DNA from 2 places in the Siminovitchia sp. FSL H7-0308 genome. Region 2 is predicted to be linked to the other one. Evidence: riboswitches for the same ligand, from Rfam matches in the RefSeq annotation. Region 2 holds a riboswitch; the other holds the start of a gene.

Region 1 (7,659 bases), 840 kb from region 2:
CACTTACCAATGGATTATTAACATGAGTGATGATCCTGATTTAAATGACGGCCTGCGCTTTTTAAGGGAGAGGGAAATTGTTCATTCACAACGCTTCCGCGAGGCAGTGGAAATACTAAAAGAAGAAAGGGGCAAGAAGAAATTCTTTTAAGCTTTTACCAAACACCCCGATATTTTCCGAAAATATCGGGGTGTTTGCCTGTTCTACAAATTATCCTTTCATGCCTTGAAGCCAATCATCATAACATTCATCACAAAGTACTTCTTCCCTGTCCATGTCACTTACTTGGAAAGTGACGAAATGCCATTCATTTTCCTTCATATGCTTCGTATAATAAAAACAATTTTCGGACACCGTTCATCCTCCCAATGCTGGAATATGTATTAGTGTACAAAGATTGAACGTGACTTATTCGGAAAGTTTGCCTGTTTTTTCAAAAGAAGAGGGGTTTCTAGTCGATCATTCGACTGGAAACCCCATGCTTGTGTAAAAACATACGATTCAATTTTCGAATTAAACGGCAGATCGTTTCGAAATTACTTACTTTCATGAAACAAGTTGATATCATATTGGCGTTTGATTTGTTCAAAAACCTGATAGCGATCGCCCCAGCTGTCTTCGTGCCATAAATCCTTGCTTTTATCAATAATTTCACAACGCAATTCTTGATATTCCTTTTCAGCCTTCTCTTTTCTCTCATAAAAAATTTTGACGGAACCGAACAATAATGCTCCAATGATGAATAGGTAAGCAAAATAGGCTGTCCCCATAATGGCCGAAACCGCTTCTATCGCCGATAGGTCATGAGGGATAATGAAATACTCGTAGCAAACATAACCTATCGCAAGACAATACAAACAAGCAATCGTTAAAAGAAAAAAATGAATGTTTTTGTAGCGGTCAAACTTGAGCTTTCTTTCAATTAAGTTCTGAATCATTTTTTTCGTCGCTTGGTCTGTTTGATCATCCAGTTTTTGAAAAATCATTTCCATAGTCATTGTTCCCTGCCTCCTCATAGACTTCTTCCTCAATCTATGATTCAACTTGGGCATCTATGATAAATCTTTATGGCTTAGGAATTTTTAACGTTTGGCCGACACTGATTTCATTGCTGGATAATCCGTTTGCCTGTTTGATTTTGTCAACACCTTGCTGGGATTTATAATAATTCATCGCTATTCTAAACAAGGTTTCTCCAGGTTGTACTTGATGATAAATGACACCATCCTGCCCCTGCTGAGCTTGTTCATTGTTGCTAGGTGTCGTTTCCTTTTTGGGTGTCTGCTTTATCGGCTCTTCCTTTTTAGGTTCCTCTTTAACCGGTACCTCTTTTTTCACCTCTTGTTTTGGCGGAGGCTCCTGTTCTTTGACCTCAGTTGATTCTTCCTTTTGCTGCGCAGTATTCTCTTTTTCTGCCTCTTGTTTCTGTTCTTTTTCACTTACCTCTTTTTCAGTATCTTTTGAGGATTTCGCTTCATCAGTCTCAAAAAGGACTTCTTCCCCGGAACTGGAGTTTACACGATCGGCATTTGACTTGTCGCTGCCGTTAATGATTGCCAATATCGCAACCGGAAGCAACAACAGCACCATCACCAGGATAAGCGGAACGGATATTTTCACCTTACGCTTTTTTTTATGTCTTGATCTGTGGTATTCCGTCCTTGAAGGCAGACTTTCTATTTTTGCACCCGATTCATTTCCCTTTTTATTCATACCCATCATTTAACCCCTTCTTATGTTGTTGATCAAACTTCTTTTTTATATATATTCCCAGCAAAAAATCGATTGTAAAGTGCATCGCCATGACAGCGAACAATTGATTTCCGGACCATTCATATACAATCCCGATCCAAAAACTCAATACAAGGACATTGACGATTAGATACCAATGTGTCCAATAACGTATATGTATCAAAGCAAATATAATGCTGGCGATGATAAGGCCAAACTTGGTTTGAAGAATTCCCCTAAACAATAATTCCTCTGAAACAGCGACAACGCCTGCAACAACAGCTATATTCCAGTAAGACATGCCGGAAAATAGTTTTGTATTGATACCGCCGTCATCATAATACTTGTCAGGTAAAAAATTCATGAGCAGGATATCAATGAGGACAACGGCTACCCCATTGACCGCACCAAGCACAATCCATTTTGCTTCAAACCGAAAAAAAAGGTCCGGATCCCAAAAGCTCTCCACTAAAAACGATCCAGAGATGACGGCCATCAACAATATAATCAGCTGTGTGATGTATAAGTCTAGCAAAAGTTCTTTCCTGGTCATTTTGCTGATGAGATCAGCCTGTTTTTTTATTTTCATGAAGTCCACTCTTTTAAATCATTTTTATATTTCACAATGATGAACTTTATAACATTCCCATTGCAACTATATTTTATCATGAATTCAATTTTTCGACTATGTTCCCCCTCCTTCGTCAACAATAAAAAAGATTCATGAAAATATTTTTTACTTCCCGGTTTATATTGTTGAAATGTCTAAGGAGGAGCATTAATATATATTCAGTAATGAAAATATTATGATTCACATATTCTGAATCATATGGAGGTTTTTTGTGTGGCAAAGTTTACGATTGTTGACCAGGATACTTGCATAGCGTGTGGAGCATGCGGAGCCGCTGCACCTGACATATATGACTATGATGATGATGGACTTGCTTACGTCGTCCTTGATCATAATCAAGGTACAGAGGAAGTGCCTGATATATTGGAGGATGACATGATGGACGCGTTTGAAGGTTGCCCAACGGATTCAATCAAAGTTGCCGATGAACCGTTTGATGGAGATGCCTTAAAGTTTGAATAAGCTTGCGTTCCTGCAAATCGCCGAGAGGCTGAGAGCCTACTTGGTCAATGCGGAGAATCATAACGAACAAAAGCTTGCAGATTCGCTTAACAAGTAGAAAAGCGCCGAAAACGGCGCTTTTTGGTTTATGCATTTTTATAAACGGCCTGCTTTTCGATCCAGTTTTTCATACGCGCATAAATCAATAAGAAAATAACTGTTACAATCAGTCCTTTGATGATATTAAACGGCAAGATCGCTGCCACGACCAATTGCCTTAGCGCGGAGGTGGACATCGGGTCCCATCCCAACAAAATGATGTAGGCAGGGAGTATCGCGACATAATTTAAAAAACTCATAAAAAGCGACATGAATAACGTTCCGACAATAAGTGAAACAGCAAGGCCCCATTTTTTATTAAGTCGTTTAAAAACATAGTAAGTCGGAAGAACAAAAACGATTCCCGCAATAAAGTTGGCAAAATTTCCAACAGGAATACCTGCTTCACTGCCGATCATGAGATAATCAATGATGTTTTTGATCAACTCGACCAAAACTGCCGCCAACGGGCCAAACATCAACCCGGCGATTAACGCGGGAATATCGCTGAAATCTACCGTCAAATATGCCGGAAACGGCGGAATTGGAAATTTAATGAGCATTAAAATGAATGATAGGCTGCTCAGCATTCCAATAGCTACAAATGATTTCGTATTCAATTTTCTCAAGATCCTCTCTCCTTTGAGATTCATCTCATTTCGAAGAAAGGTTTGCCGGCATCATCGCCAAATAAAAACCCTCAAAGAATCGACTTTGAGGGAGAATGATCGGCATGCGCAATAAACGTCCAAATTTTGCAATTTTGAACGCACGGCAACCTTCATCTTCTCCCATCCAGACTGTACTGTCGGCTTTGGATTCACACCAAATCCTGCCCCTAAAGAGGCTCGCGGGCTTAGAAGCTCTAAGGCTTCATCACCGCCGGTCGGGAATTTCACCACGCCCCGAAGATGAATCATATATTGTTGTTAGGTGTCATTATACAATAAAAAATGATTTATGTGAAGTGAAATATTTAGATCAATGACCAATCATGTTACCCATGAAACAAGAATTAACGCCAAGCTTCAACACTATCTGTTATTTAGCAGTCGGCAGGAAAATCGTAAAGGTTGTCCCTTCATCAAGTTTGCTGGCCACCGTCATCCTGCCATTATGGGCGTCGATGATATTTTTGGCAATGGCAAGCCCCAGGCCAGTTCCGGACTTTCCTCTTGTCCTTGCTTTATCTGCCTTATAAAATCTTTCAAACACAAAAGGCAGGTCCTCTTCGGGAATACCGGTTCCATCATCTTCAACTGTGATCATAATACCATTGTCGACAGTTGTCTGGCTGACCTGTATATTTCCCCCTTCATGCGTATGCCTAATGGCATTATCAATCAGATTGGTCAACACTTGTTCAATGCGATCAGAGTCAAGTGAAAAATATACGTTATCTTCGACACTGCTTTTGAGTTCAATGTTGTTCTCCCGCGCAATGGCCTGAAATTTGGATGTGATTCTTTGCACAAATTTGCCAACATCCACTTTTTCATAATGAAGCGCTGTATGGCCCGCTTCCATTCTGGCTAAATCGAGCAACTCATTAACAAGCCTGCCGATTCTCAGCGATTCGTCATAGATGATTTTAATAATTTCCCGCTTTTCTTCTTCTGATCCGGCAATATCATCAATAATGGCTTCACTGTATCCTTGGAGCATGGCGATCGGCGTCCGGAGTTCATGGGAAACATTGGCCACGAAATCAATGCGTAACTTGTCAAGGCGCCGCTCTTCTGTCATGTCCCTGATAACGGCTACCGCGCCCCGGACGTTTTTCTGGTCATGGGTATAGAGCGGACTTACAATCACGACATAATATCTCCCCTGAATAGAAAGTTCCCCGGTTTGCTCCGCCTCATCGGCAATCGCTTTCTCAAGCAAAGCAGCCAATTCAGAAGGCATAGGGTGTTCCGAATCCATTTCATCGTAAGGCCATAGATGCAGAAAACGCTCTGCCGGAGGATTTGTAATTAAAATCGTACCGTCGCGGCTGAATGTCATAACGCCGTCCGCCATACTGCTTAATATGCTCGTAAGCTGTTCTTTCTCCTGGCGAAGTACGTTCATATTAAACTTCAGCCGTTTCCCCATTTGATTAAAAGCATTGGCCAGTTCGCCGATTTCATCATGAGTCAAAAAGGGAACACGTGTATCAAAGTATCCTTTTGAAAGCTCGAAGGCGGCCTCTCTCATTTTTCTGAGAGGTGCAGTAATACGTGTTGATAAGAAGAAAGCAAATACAGTCGTCAACACGATCGCGATTCCGGCCGCAAGCAAAATCAAATTTGCTGTTTGTTTTGTCGTTTCCTTTAACACACCGAGAGACTGATAGATAAAAATGGCTCCACTTTCACCTTCATTCAAACTGAAAGGCACCCCGGCAATGATATAGTTTTTAAATCGTCCGCCGGTTTCTTCCATCTCCGACAAGGATATTTCCTTTTCAATGACGGCCTTGTTGGTAAAAACTTTTTTTAAATCTGCATCGTTTAAAAAGACGCTCGGCGGTATTTTATTGTCTTTCCCAATGTTTGGTGAATATAAAAACTCGTCCTTGTTGTAGGCAATGGCCACACCCACGGGATCATCGACAATCTCGAACACAATTTCTTCACCGAGACCGTCATCACGGTGGGATTCGATAATACTCGACATCTTCTTGGCGGTGTCCGATAAATCTTGTTCAATTTCATTCACATAATATTTTTCAAAAAATTGGATCAGCAATATCGTCAAAATAATCAACACAAAGGAAACCAGCAGCAGGATGGTCATCCAAAGCTTGCCAACAACGCTATGCCAAAGCCTCATTCATTGCCTGCCTCAAATTTGTATCCTACTCCCCAAACAGTTACAATCATTCCTGCTGCTTTTTCGGATACGCGGTTTAATTTTTCCCGCAACCTTTTGATATGGGTATCAACAGTTCTTAAATCGCCAAAAAACTCATATTGCCAAACTTCTTTCAGCAAATGCTCGCGATCAAACACTTTATCCGGAGATTTGGCCAGGAAGTGAAGAAGCTCATACTCCTTGGGAGTCAAATTCACTTCTTTTCCATCAGCTGTCACCCGGTGGGCATCATGGTCAATAGATAAATGTGGGTAAACAATAATATCCCGCGCAGTCGGATCGGTGTGCAAATAGCTTGTTTGCGAAGATCTTCTTAATACAGCTTTGACACGCAGGACCACTTCCCTTGGACTGAAAGGCTTGACAATATAATCGTCTGCTCCCACTTCAAATCCCTGGACCCTGTTTGCTTCTTCTCCTTTCGCCGTAAGCATGATGACTGGTGTTGCCTTTTCTTCCCGCAATTCTTTACATACTTCAATGCCATCTTTTTTCGGCATCATTAAATCGAGTAGAATGCAATCGTAATCCTTGCTAAGCGCCTTTTCCAACGCTTCTTCACCATCGGCTGCCTCTTCGATCACATAATTTTCGCGCTCTAGATACATTTTCAGCAGCCTTCTAATCCGATCTTCATCATCAACAACTAATATACTTACTTCCCGTTCCATCCTAATCCCTCCAAACTTCATAGTCCTATTCCTATTGTATTCGAAAAAGACCCGCACTAAAAGCGCGGGGGTCTTTCATGATAAATATTGCGCCGGAACTATGCATAAGAGTGCAAACCGGCAATGATCAAGTTAACAAACACGAGATTGAAAATGATAATGGCTATTCCCACAACGGCAAGCCAGGCTGAACGTTCGCCGTGCCATCCCCTTGATAAGCGTAAGTGAAGGAAAACAGCATAAAATAAGAACGTAATAAGCGCCCAAACTTCTTTCGGGTCCCACCCCCAAAATCTGGTCCAGGCAATCTGGGCCCAGATCATGGCAAATATTAAACCGCCAAGGGTAAAAACCGGAAAACCGATCAATACAGAGCGGTAGCCGATTTCATCAAGGAGATCCAAATTCACCCTGCGAACAAGAGGTTTCAAGAGCATGCTGATTCGTTTCCGAAAGATTAAGCGTACAAGCAAATACAATATGGTTCCCGTTATGACAGTCCATAATATAGTATTTAATTTTTTCGCATTGACGAGTGCCGGCATTTCCACTAAAGGATTGAAGCGTCCCTCAGTGAGCAGTTCTCCTTCATGCGGGCCAACAAGTGCGGGAAGTTGGTAGGATAACTCTTTTTCCTGATCATTTTTGTCCACCCAGGCAAAATCTGCTTTATAGTCGGCCAAGGAAAAGGCTGATGAAGTGATTATAAAGGCAATCGTTGCCACAAGGCAGTACATAATCACTTCCAGCCAAAAAGACCTTTTGTCTTTCACCGTAGGATCAACCGCTTTTAATAAATAAATGAGCCCTGCAACGAAGCTGACAGCTAAAATAGCCTGTCCTGCCGCTACAGTCGTAACATGAATATGAAGCCAATCACTTTTTAGCGATGGAATGAGCGGGCTGATTTCCCTTGGAAACATGCTGGCAAATGCGATTAGTATCATCGCAACAGGCAAAGCGAATAATCCAAGCACATTTAGGCGATAGATAAAATAAAGAAGAATGAAAGCCCCAACGAGCATCATGCCAAAAAAGGTTGTGAATTCAAACATATTACTGACAGGAGCATGTCCCGCCGCAATCCAGCGGGTAACAAAATAACCGAGCTGTGTAATAAAACCGATGATGGTTGCTACAATCCCCAGCTTGGACCAGCGATTTACACCTTTTTCCTTTTCTCTCCCTCTCTTATCACGGATTGCACCACTAAAAAGAAATGTCCC
Region 2 (7,659 bases):
TTGAACGGCCGTATTCGGCAGCCGATGTTGTAAAGCTTCGCGGCTCGGTCGTTGTGGAACATACATTGGCGCGCATGGGAGCAGAGAGGTTGTGGAAACTCATTAATGAAGAGGACTACATCAACGCACTTGGCGCATTAACAGGAAATCAGGCGATGCAGCAGGTAAAAGCGGGTTTGAAAGCCATTTACTTAAGCGGATGGCAAGTGGCCGCAGATGCGAACTTGGCTGGCCATATGTATCCGGACCAAAGCTTATATCCCGCCAACAGCGTGCCGCAGGTTGTCAAACGCATTAATCAAACATTGCAGCGTGCCGATCAAATCCAGCAAGCGGAAGGGAAGGGAGACACATACTGGTTTGCGCCGATAGTCGCGGATATGGAGGCAGGTTTTGGCGGGCCGTTAAATGTATTCGAATTGACCAAAGCAATGATTGAAGCCGGTGCGGGAGGCGTTCATCTTGAAGACCAGCTTGCATCCGAAAAGAAATGTGGCCATCTTGGAGGAAAAGTGCTTCAGCCCACCCAAACAGCCATCAAGCATTTGATTGCCGCAAGACTTGCTGCAGATATCATGGATATCCCTACTGTCATAGTTGCACGCACAGATGCCAATGCAGCGAACTTGCTGACAAGTGATGTTGACCCTTACGATCATCCATTTTTAACAGGAGAAAGGAGTCCAGAAGGGTTTTACTATACGAAGCCGGGGCTGGATCAGGCCATTTCCAGGGGACTTGCGTATGCTCCATATGCCGATCTTATTTGGTGTGAAACAGCCGAACCTGATATGGATGAAGCAAGACGATTTGCCGAAGCGATCCATGAAAAGTATCCCGGAAAACTTCTCGCGTACAACTGCTCACCATCATTTAACTGGAAGAGCAAGCTAACGGATAAGGAAATTGCCAGCTTCCAGCAAGAGTTGGGTAAAATGGGTTACAAATTCCAATTTGTTACGCTGGCCGGGTTTCACTCTCTTAACCACAGCATGTTTGAGCTTGCCAAAGGATATAAAGAAACAGGAATGGCTGCATACTCCAAACTGCAACAGGCCGAATTTGCTTCCGAATCTGACGGATATACGGCAACTCGCCACCAGCGTGAAGTCGGAACAGGTTATTTCGATGAAGTATCTCTCGTCATTTCGGGCGGAAAGTCTTCCACAACAGCGTTGGCTGGATCGACAGAAGCCGCGCAATTTTAGTAAAGAAAATGCATATGCCTTGGCAAGGATTGTTCCTGCCGGGGCATATTGTTTATTGTAATCGATAAAATAATATGTTATAAAAAGGGTACGACATAAGTAAAATAAAAAGGACCGCAAGTGTTGCCGACACTTGCGGCCTCGTACAATAGCCGCCCTTTCAAGAGCGGCCGGCTCAGATTGTCTACATGAAATAGACCGATCCCCTAAACTTGTCGAGGGCTCAAGGGAGGTCTATTTCTTTTTGTCTTCAGACAGTATCGCGATCAAAGCGCCGAAAGCAATCATAAGTGACAGCGCTTCAAATACCGTCAATGGCATCACCCCCTTTCACCGGGAGTGAGCCAGACCACCCTTGAGAGAGCCTTCTTCTATTGTACAATCAAAGTATATCATAGCTCCTGCTCATGAAGAATCATTTTTGTGAATATTTCGTTTTTGAAAAATCCAGCTGAACAATAAACAGTATGTAGACAGGAGTTCTTCGGATAAATTGTAAAAAGAGGCGGTGTTTCCGAAGCAGTTATTTCAGCCTGTTTTACAGGGAATAAATCCAATCTTGCCGTAAATGCAATCGTAACGTACAGAATCATCCCCAACATTTTTTAAGAAGCCCCAAATAAGGACACACACCCATTAGGGTATACTTGGCATTGCCTGCTACATGTGTCCTTAGAGGGATTATGGATGTTTTGAAAAGGGTTATCTAGAAAATTGCGGATGGGCAACTGAAAAAAAGCATTTGGCACATGAACCATCACGTTAAAAAAGCGTCCATTCTTTCTGGCCTTTCATTCACAATTATTTTCACATGTCAAAAACAATTCTCAAAGCAACAATAAATAGGAAAGCCCAAACTGTTTCAATCAACTCATTGTTGGAAATTGCCTGTTTAGCTTTCTTGAGGATCTTCTTGATAAAAGTAGTTAGGGGTTAAAATTTCGTTGTTATAAGGTTTATGAAAAATATGAGTCGTTGCTGGAGATATTGGTGGAATAAGCCATGTCCAATCCCCGGTGACCGGGCGTCCGCTTTTTATTTCGTTTTCTTCAAATTGTTTCAATTGCTTGGCTGCCGTATGATGGTCGACAATCGTGACACCCGCTTTTTCATAAGAATGCAACACCGCGATATTTAATTCAATTAAAGCTTTGTCCATCCATAATGATCGGTTGGACTGAATATCCAAGCCCATGATTTCCGCCACTTTTGGCAGTAAATGATAACGGTCTTCATCCGCCAAGTTTCTTGCTCCAATTTCGGTCCCCATATACCAACCATTAAACGGAGCCAGCGGATAATCAATTCCGCCTATCTCTAAACGCATATCTGAAATAATGGGAACAGCGTACCACCTTATATCCAGCTTGCTAAAACCAGTAAGCTCCGGGTGAGTTATTGGAACTTCTTTCACCATTTCCTTGGGAATCTCATATAGCTTTGGTTCTTCCCCATATTCTTGAACGACAAGCGGGAGAATATCGAAGGGGGTTTTGTTTCCTCGCCACCCCATTTTTTCGCACATGTTGGTCAATTTGATAGACGTTGAATCTCCAATTACTTGATCGCCTTCTTTGTATCCGGCATAACGTATTAATTGATGGTTCCAAACTCTGATTGGATCTTTTCCGTTTTTTCGGGGCGCAAAGATCGTGATAGTAGGCCTGATTTTCCCATTATTTGTAGCATATTCAATATGTTTTATTAATGTTTTATAGGCGTCGTCTGCTGTTTGTACATGCCGCGCATCAAAAACATGCAGCCTATTCCAGAGCAATCGCCCTATACAGCGATTACTATTTCGCCACGCCATTTTGGCTCCGTGTTCTAATTCAAAAGTCTTGTGAACATAAGTTCCGGTAGCGTTTATTTCATTTTTTATTTCCTCAATTCGTTTCAATTGCTTTTCTTTAGAAATCCCAAGTTCACTGTAACAATTATTTATAAAGTGGGCTGCTTCCATGAGTAATTGATGTGTTTTCACATGCTGAATCATTCATATCAACTCCATACATCTAGTTAGTTTATCACTAATACATGATTGCAGTACTTAAATAACATGCATATTTAGTGAACTTTTTATTCGATAGATATGACTGGGAAGATCCTTTTTTACATAAATAAAGTGCAAAGTTATGTATTATTACGATTCATAATGGGGCGTCAGTTCAAGGCCTTAAAAATCGTTCACTTGCTTTTTATGTGATTTATACATGTTTTTAATGAGCACACGACGATCACGCACGGTTAAAAGAAAAGGTTTAAGAACTTCAGAACGGTAATGTGTGTGTTCATAAAGGTGAATTTCATGAGAATTGATGTTAAGATGAATTATCTATTGCAATTGTTTAATTACCAGAAGCGTTAGAACCGAAGCATCCTCAACAGTGATAGGCGCCTGATATATGAACTACTAGTGTGGCTAAAGTGGGACGTCTTATAAAGCTTCAAAAAAATCGTTCTTTGAATGGTTTGGTGGGAAGTAAGAGAAAGAAAGCTCTTGCTTTTATTTTTTTATGCTGATAGAATTTAACCAATCGAAAGTGTAAAATCACTGGTAGACGTTTGGTCGTTTTTCTAACGCATAAATGTTGATAATAAACACTTTCGAGCAAAGGGAGAAACCAGTGATCATAAAAATTCGAATAAGTTTTCCTTCGGGGCAGGGTGAAAATCCCTACCGGCGGTGATGAGATGATCTCTCTTAGCCCGTGACCCGTCTTGTGTCAAGACGGTGGATTTGGTGAAATTCCAAAGCCGACAGTGATAGTCTGGATGGGAGAAGGAAACTGGCGTTAGGACAAAACATGCTTGTAAGCATGCTTATTTTTCTATGGAAAAGCTTTGTCCAAACGTTAACTTTGCTGTTCTTTTAAGCCCCGAAACAAATCGTTTCGGGGCTTTTCCGTCGAGATCATGGTCATTTTGAAAGGAGGAGCCATGCCTGATAAAGAATTTTATATGAAATTGGCATTGCAGCTTGCCGAGTCTGTTATCGGACAAACAAGCCCGAACCCGCCCGTTGGTTGTGTCGTTGTAAAAGACGGCCGGATCATCGGTATGGGAGCGCATATGAAAGCCGGAGAGCCGCATGCAGAAGTAAATGCGCTTATGCAGGCGGGAGACAAGGCTGAAGGAGCCGATCTGTATGTTACACTTGAACCTTGTTCACATACGGGGAAAACGCCGCCATGCGCAAACCTGATCATTCGCAAAAAGATTAGAAATGTCTATATCGCGAGTATTGATCCGAACCCGCTTGTTGGAGGAAAAGGCGCAGACAAATTGCGCGATGCCGGAATTTTTGTTGAGGCGGGAATATGTGAAGATGTTTCCCGAACTTTGTATAAACACTATTTTCATTTTATCAAAACAAAAAAGCCGTTCGTCACATTGAAAACAGCTGTTACCTTCGACGGAAAAACAGCAGCTGCGAGCGGGAACAGCAAATGGATTACTTCAAAAGAGGCGCGGATGGATGTTCATGAATATCGCCATCGCCACGATGCGATTTTAATTGGTGTGAACACAGTCCTGGCCGATAACCCCCATCTCACCACTCGATTGCCCCAAGGTGGAATACATCCCATTCGAATTGTGTTAGATACCCTTTTAACCATACCTTTGCAAGCCAATATGCTTCATGATAGTGTCGCCCCAGTCATTGTTGTGTGCGGGAAAGGTGCTCAACAAAGCAGACAGGTTGCTCTTGAACAACTGGGTGTACAAGTAAAAAGAATGCCATCAGACATGATTCATATTGATTCACTGCTTACGTGGCTGGGAGAAGAACAAATTACTTCATTGTTTGTTGAAGGAGGAAGTACGGTCCATTCTTCTTTTATTCAGGCTCAGGCATTTCAAGAAATAATCATGTATATGGCGCCAAGGATATTATCTGATGATAAAGGCCGCCCAGTGTTTGGCGGAACGCCAAAAGAGCTGATAAAAGAAGGAACCCCCATCGCGTTCCAAGCGGTTGAAAAAGTAGGTCCCGACATTAAGATTATTGCTGTGCCAAAGGAAGGGGGAGAAGACGATATTTACCGGGATTGTTGAAGAAATTGGAACTGTTTCGAAGGTGGTACACGGTTCTACATCCTTTACGATCATGATTGCAGCCAAAACAGTGTTGCAAGATGTTCATTTAGGAGACAGTATCGCTGTCAATGGTGTATGTCTTACAGTTTCTAAGTTTGATGCCAATTCCTTTGCGGCCGACATCATGCCTGAAACGTATATGGCCACCGCCTTGAAAAAATTGCGGACTGGTTCGGTTGTCAACCTTGAACGGGCAATGAGAGCCGATGGCAGATTCGGAGGACATTTTGTGAGCGGCCACGTCGACGGCACAGGTACCATTATAGAGAAAAAGCGCAGTGAGAACGCGTTGTATGTAACGATTCAAGTACCCGATACATGTCATTCCTTTATTCATGATAAAGGTTCGATTGCCATTGATGGAACCTCATTGACCGTGTTTGGCGTGAAGGGAAACAACATTACTATTTCCCTCATTCCGCATACACAAACAGCAACCATTCTGGCCGAAAAAGCGGTTGGAGATCCAGTAAATATAGAATGTGACATGCTTGCAAAATATGTCTTTCATATGCTCAACAAAACAGGCCAATCAAACAGGGGTGTCACAATGGAAACCCTTGTCAACAATGGTTTTTTATAAATTCCGTATTTCAAGGGGAAAGTCGCTAGTAATCTGGACAAGTGACTAGTTATGTAAGTCAAGCCGCTACTACTTCAGAAAGTTGCTGGTAATTAGAGCCAAGCCGTTACTATTTCGTAAAAGTCGAAAGTAAATGAGTCAAGCCGCTACTATTTCAGAAAGTTGCTAGTAATTAGAGTCAAGCCGCTACTATTTTAGAAAGTTGCTGGTAATTAGAGTCAAGCCGCTACTATTTCGTAAAAGTCGAAAGTAAAAGAAGTCAAGTAGCTAGTATGCCAAAAAGGTCGCAAGGATTTTAAAAAAATTGCCAGTATTCCGATTTGTAGCATGTGTTTTTTGATCCCGCATATAAGGTGCCATATACACCCCTTCAAAATCTTGAGTGAATACAAAAGGTGGGAGCAAACGGCACCTAAATGCCCGATTGGTTCAACTAACATTCAGTAGGAGCCCTACTGAATGAAGTTTCACTTTATTTGATCAGTTCTGAATGGAGAAAGTATGGAGGTGAAAATATGTTTGCTGATATTGAAACTGCATTGGAAGAATTGAAAAAAGGAAAAATGATTATCGTTGTTGATGATGAGGATCGGGAAAATGAAGGGGATTTTGTTGCTCTCGCCGAAAAAGCGACCCCGGAAGTGATTAATTTTATGGCGAAACAGGGGCGAGGTCTTATCTGTACACCGATTACAAAAGAGTTGGCGGTCGATTTGAATTTGCCGAAAATGGTGCTTGAACATACAGATCCGCTCGGAACAGCCTTTACTGTCAGCATAGATCATATTTCCACCCATACAGGCATCAGCGCATTTGAGCGCTCTACAACGATATTAAAAATGCTTGAAGACGGCGCAAGACCTGCTGATTTTAACAGACCGGGCCACGTATTTCCCCTCGTAGCTGTGGACGGGGGAGTATTAAAGCGGCCGGGACATACGGAAGCTGCGGTGGATCTTGCTGTATTATGTGGTGCAAAGCCGGCGGGCGTTATTTGTGAAATTATGAATGACGATGGAACGATGGCACGTCTTACAGATCTTGAAAAGTTGGCCGGCCAATTTGGCTTGGTCATGATTACAATAAAAGATTTAATCATGTACAGGCTTTTTTCAGAATCGGAGATGAGCCGGGAAGCGGAGACGAAACTCCCTACGAAGTACGGAGATTTTAAGATGATCGGTTATGTAGATAAAACGGACGGGAAAGAACATGTGGCACTTGTAAAAGGGGATGTTTCTTCCGATTGGCCTATTATTGTCCGCTTGCATTCTGAATGTTTAACAGGGGATGTGTTCGGTTCATGCCGCTGCGACTGCGGCCCTCAACTAGAGGCTGCCCTAGAACGGATTTCTGAAGAGGAAAACGGTGTACTGCTTTATTTGCGCCAAGAAGGAAGAGGGATCGGGCTTGTCAATAAATTAAAAGCCTACCAATTGCAGGATGAAGGGTATGATACGGTACAGGCGAATGAAAAGCTCGGTTTCCCCGCCGACATGCGTGACTTTTCCATAGGAGCGCATATTTTAAAGGATCTTGGCGTCAAGCAGGTGCGGTTATTAACGAATAATCCAAGAAAGATATCGAGCTTGCGAGGATTGGGTTTGGACATTGTTGAGAGAATACCGATACAGTTGCCAACGAAAAGAGAGAACGAAAGATATTTAAAAACAAAAGCTGAGAAATTGGGTCATATGTTGCTATTCTAAGAAAAGGGAGAGGCTTAAATGAGTAAAGTTTTTGAAGGAAATCTTGTTGGGACAGGTT

The links. Region 2 has a riboswitch for FMN ahead of ribD (bifunctional diaminohydroxyphosphoribosylaminopyrimidine deaminase/5-amino-6-(5-phosphoribosylamino)uracil reductase RibD). Riboswitches for the same ligand answer to the same signal wherever they lie in the genome.
Region 1: linked by a shared signal. The riboswitch ahead of MHB50_RS07905 (ECF transporter S component) and the one ahead of ribD (bifunctional diaminohydroxyphosphoribosylaminopyrimidine deaminase/5-amino-6-(5-phosphoribosylamino)uracil reductase RibD) in region 2 are both predicted to bind FMN.

What each region holds. Positions count from the first base shown of each region.
Region 1 covers NZ_CP150282.1:1,666,692-1,674,350, reverse strand. Annotated here, with positions in the region: gene MHB50_RS07935 (manganese catalase family protein) at 1-151, shown strand, start outside; gene MHB50_RS07930 (hypothetical protein) at 212-355, opposite strand; gene MHB50_RS07925 (DUF2663 family protein) at 538-999, opposite strand; gene MHB50_RS07920 (LysM peptidoglycan-binding domain-containing protein) at 1,067-1,723, opposite strand; gene MHB50_RS07915 (type II CAAX endopeptidase family protein) at 1,707-2,321, opposite strand; gene MHB50_RS07910 (ferredoxin) at 2,577-2,825, shown strand; gene MHB50_RS07905 (ECF transporter S component) at 2,951-3,532, opposite strand; FMN riboswitch at 3,683-3,820, opposite strand; gene MHB50_RS07900 (ATP-binding protein) at 3,945-5,720, opposite strand; gene MHB50_RS07895 (response regulator transcription factor) at 5,717-6,433, opposite strand; gene ccsB (c-type cytochrome biogenesis protein CcsB) at 6,532-7,659, opposite strand, start outside.
Region 2 covers NZ_CP150282.1:2,504,235-2,511,893, reverse strand. Annotated here, with positions in the region: gene aceA (isocitrate lyase) at 1-1,208, shown strand, start outside; gene MHB50_RS12000 (nitric oxide synthase oxygenase) at 2,101-3,204, opposite strand; FMN riboswitch at 3,858-3,999, shown strand; gene ribD (bifunctional diaminohydroxyphosphoribosylaminopyrimidine deaminase/5-amino-6-(5-phosphoribosylamino)uracil reductase RibD) at 4,149-5,267, shown strand; gene ribE (riboflavin synthase) at 5,248-5,892, shown strand; gene MHB50_RS11985 (bifunctional 3,4-dihydroxy-2-butanone-4-phosphate synthase/GTP cyclohydrolase II) at 6,408-7,601, shown strand; gene ribE (6,7-dimethyl-8-ribityllumazine synthase) at 7,620-7,659, shown strand, end outside.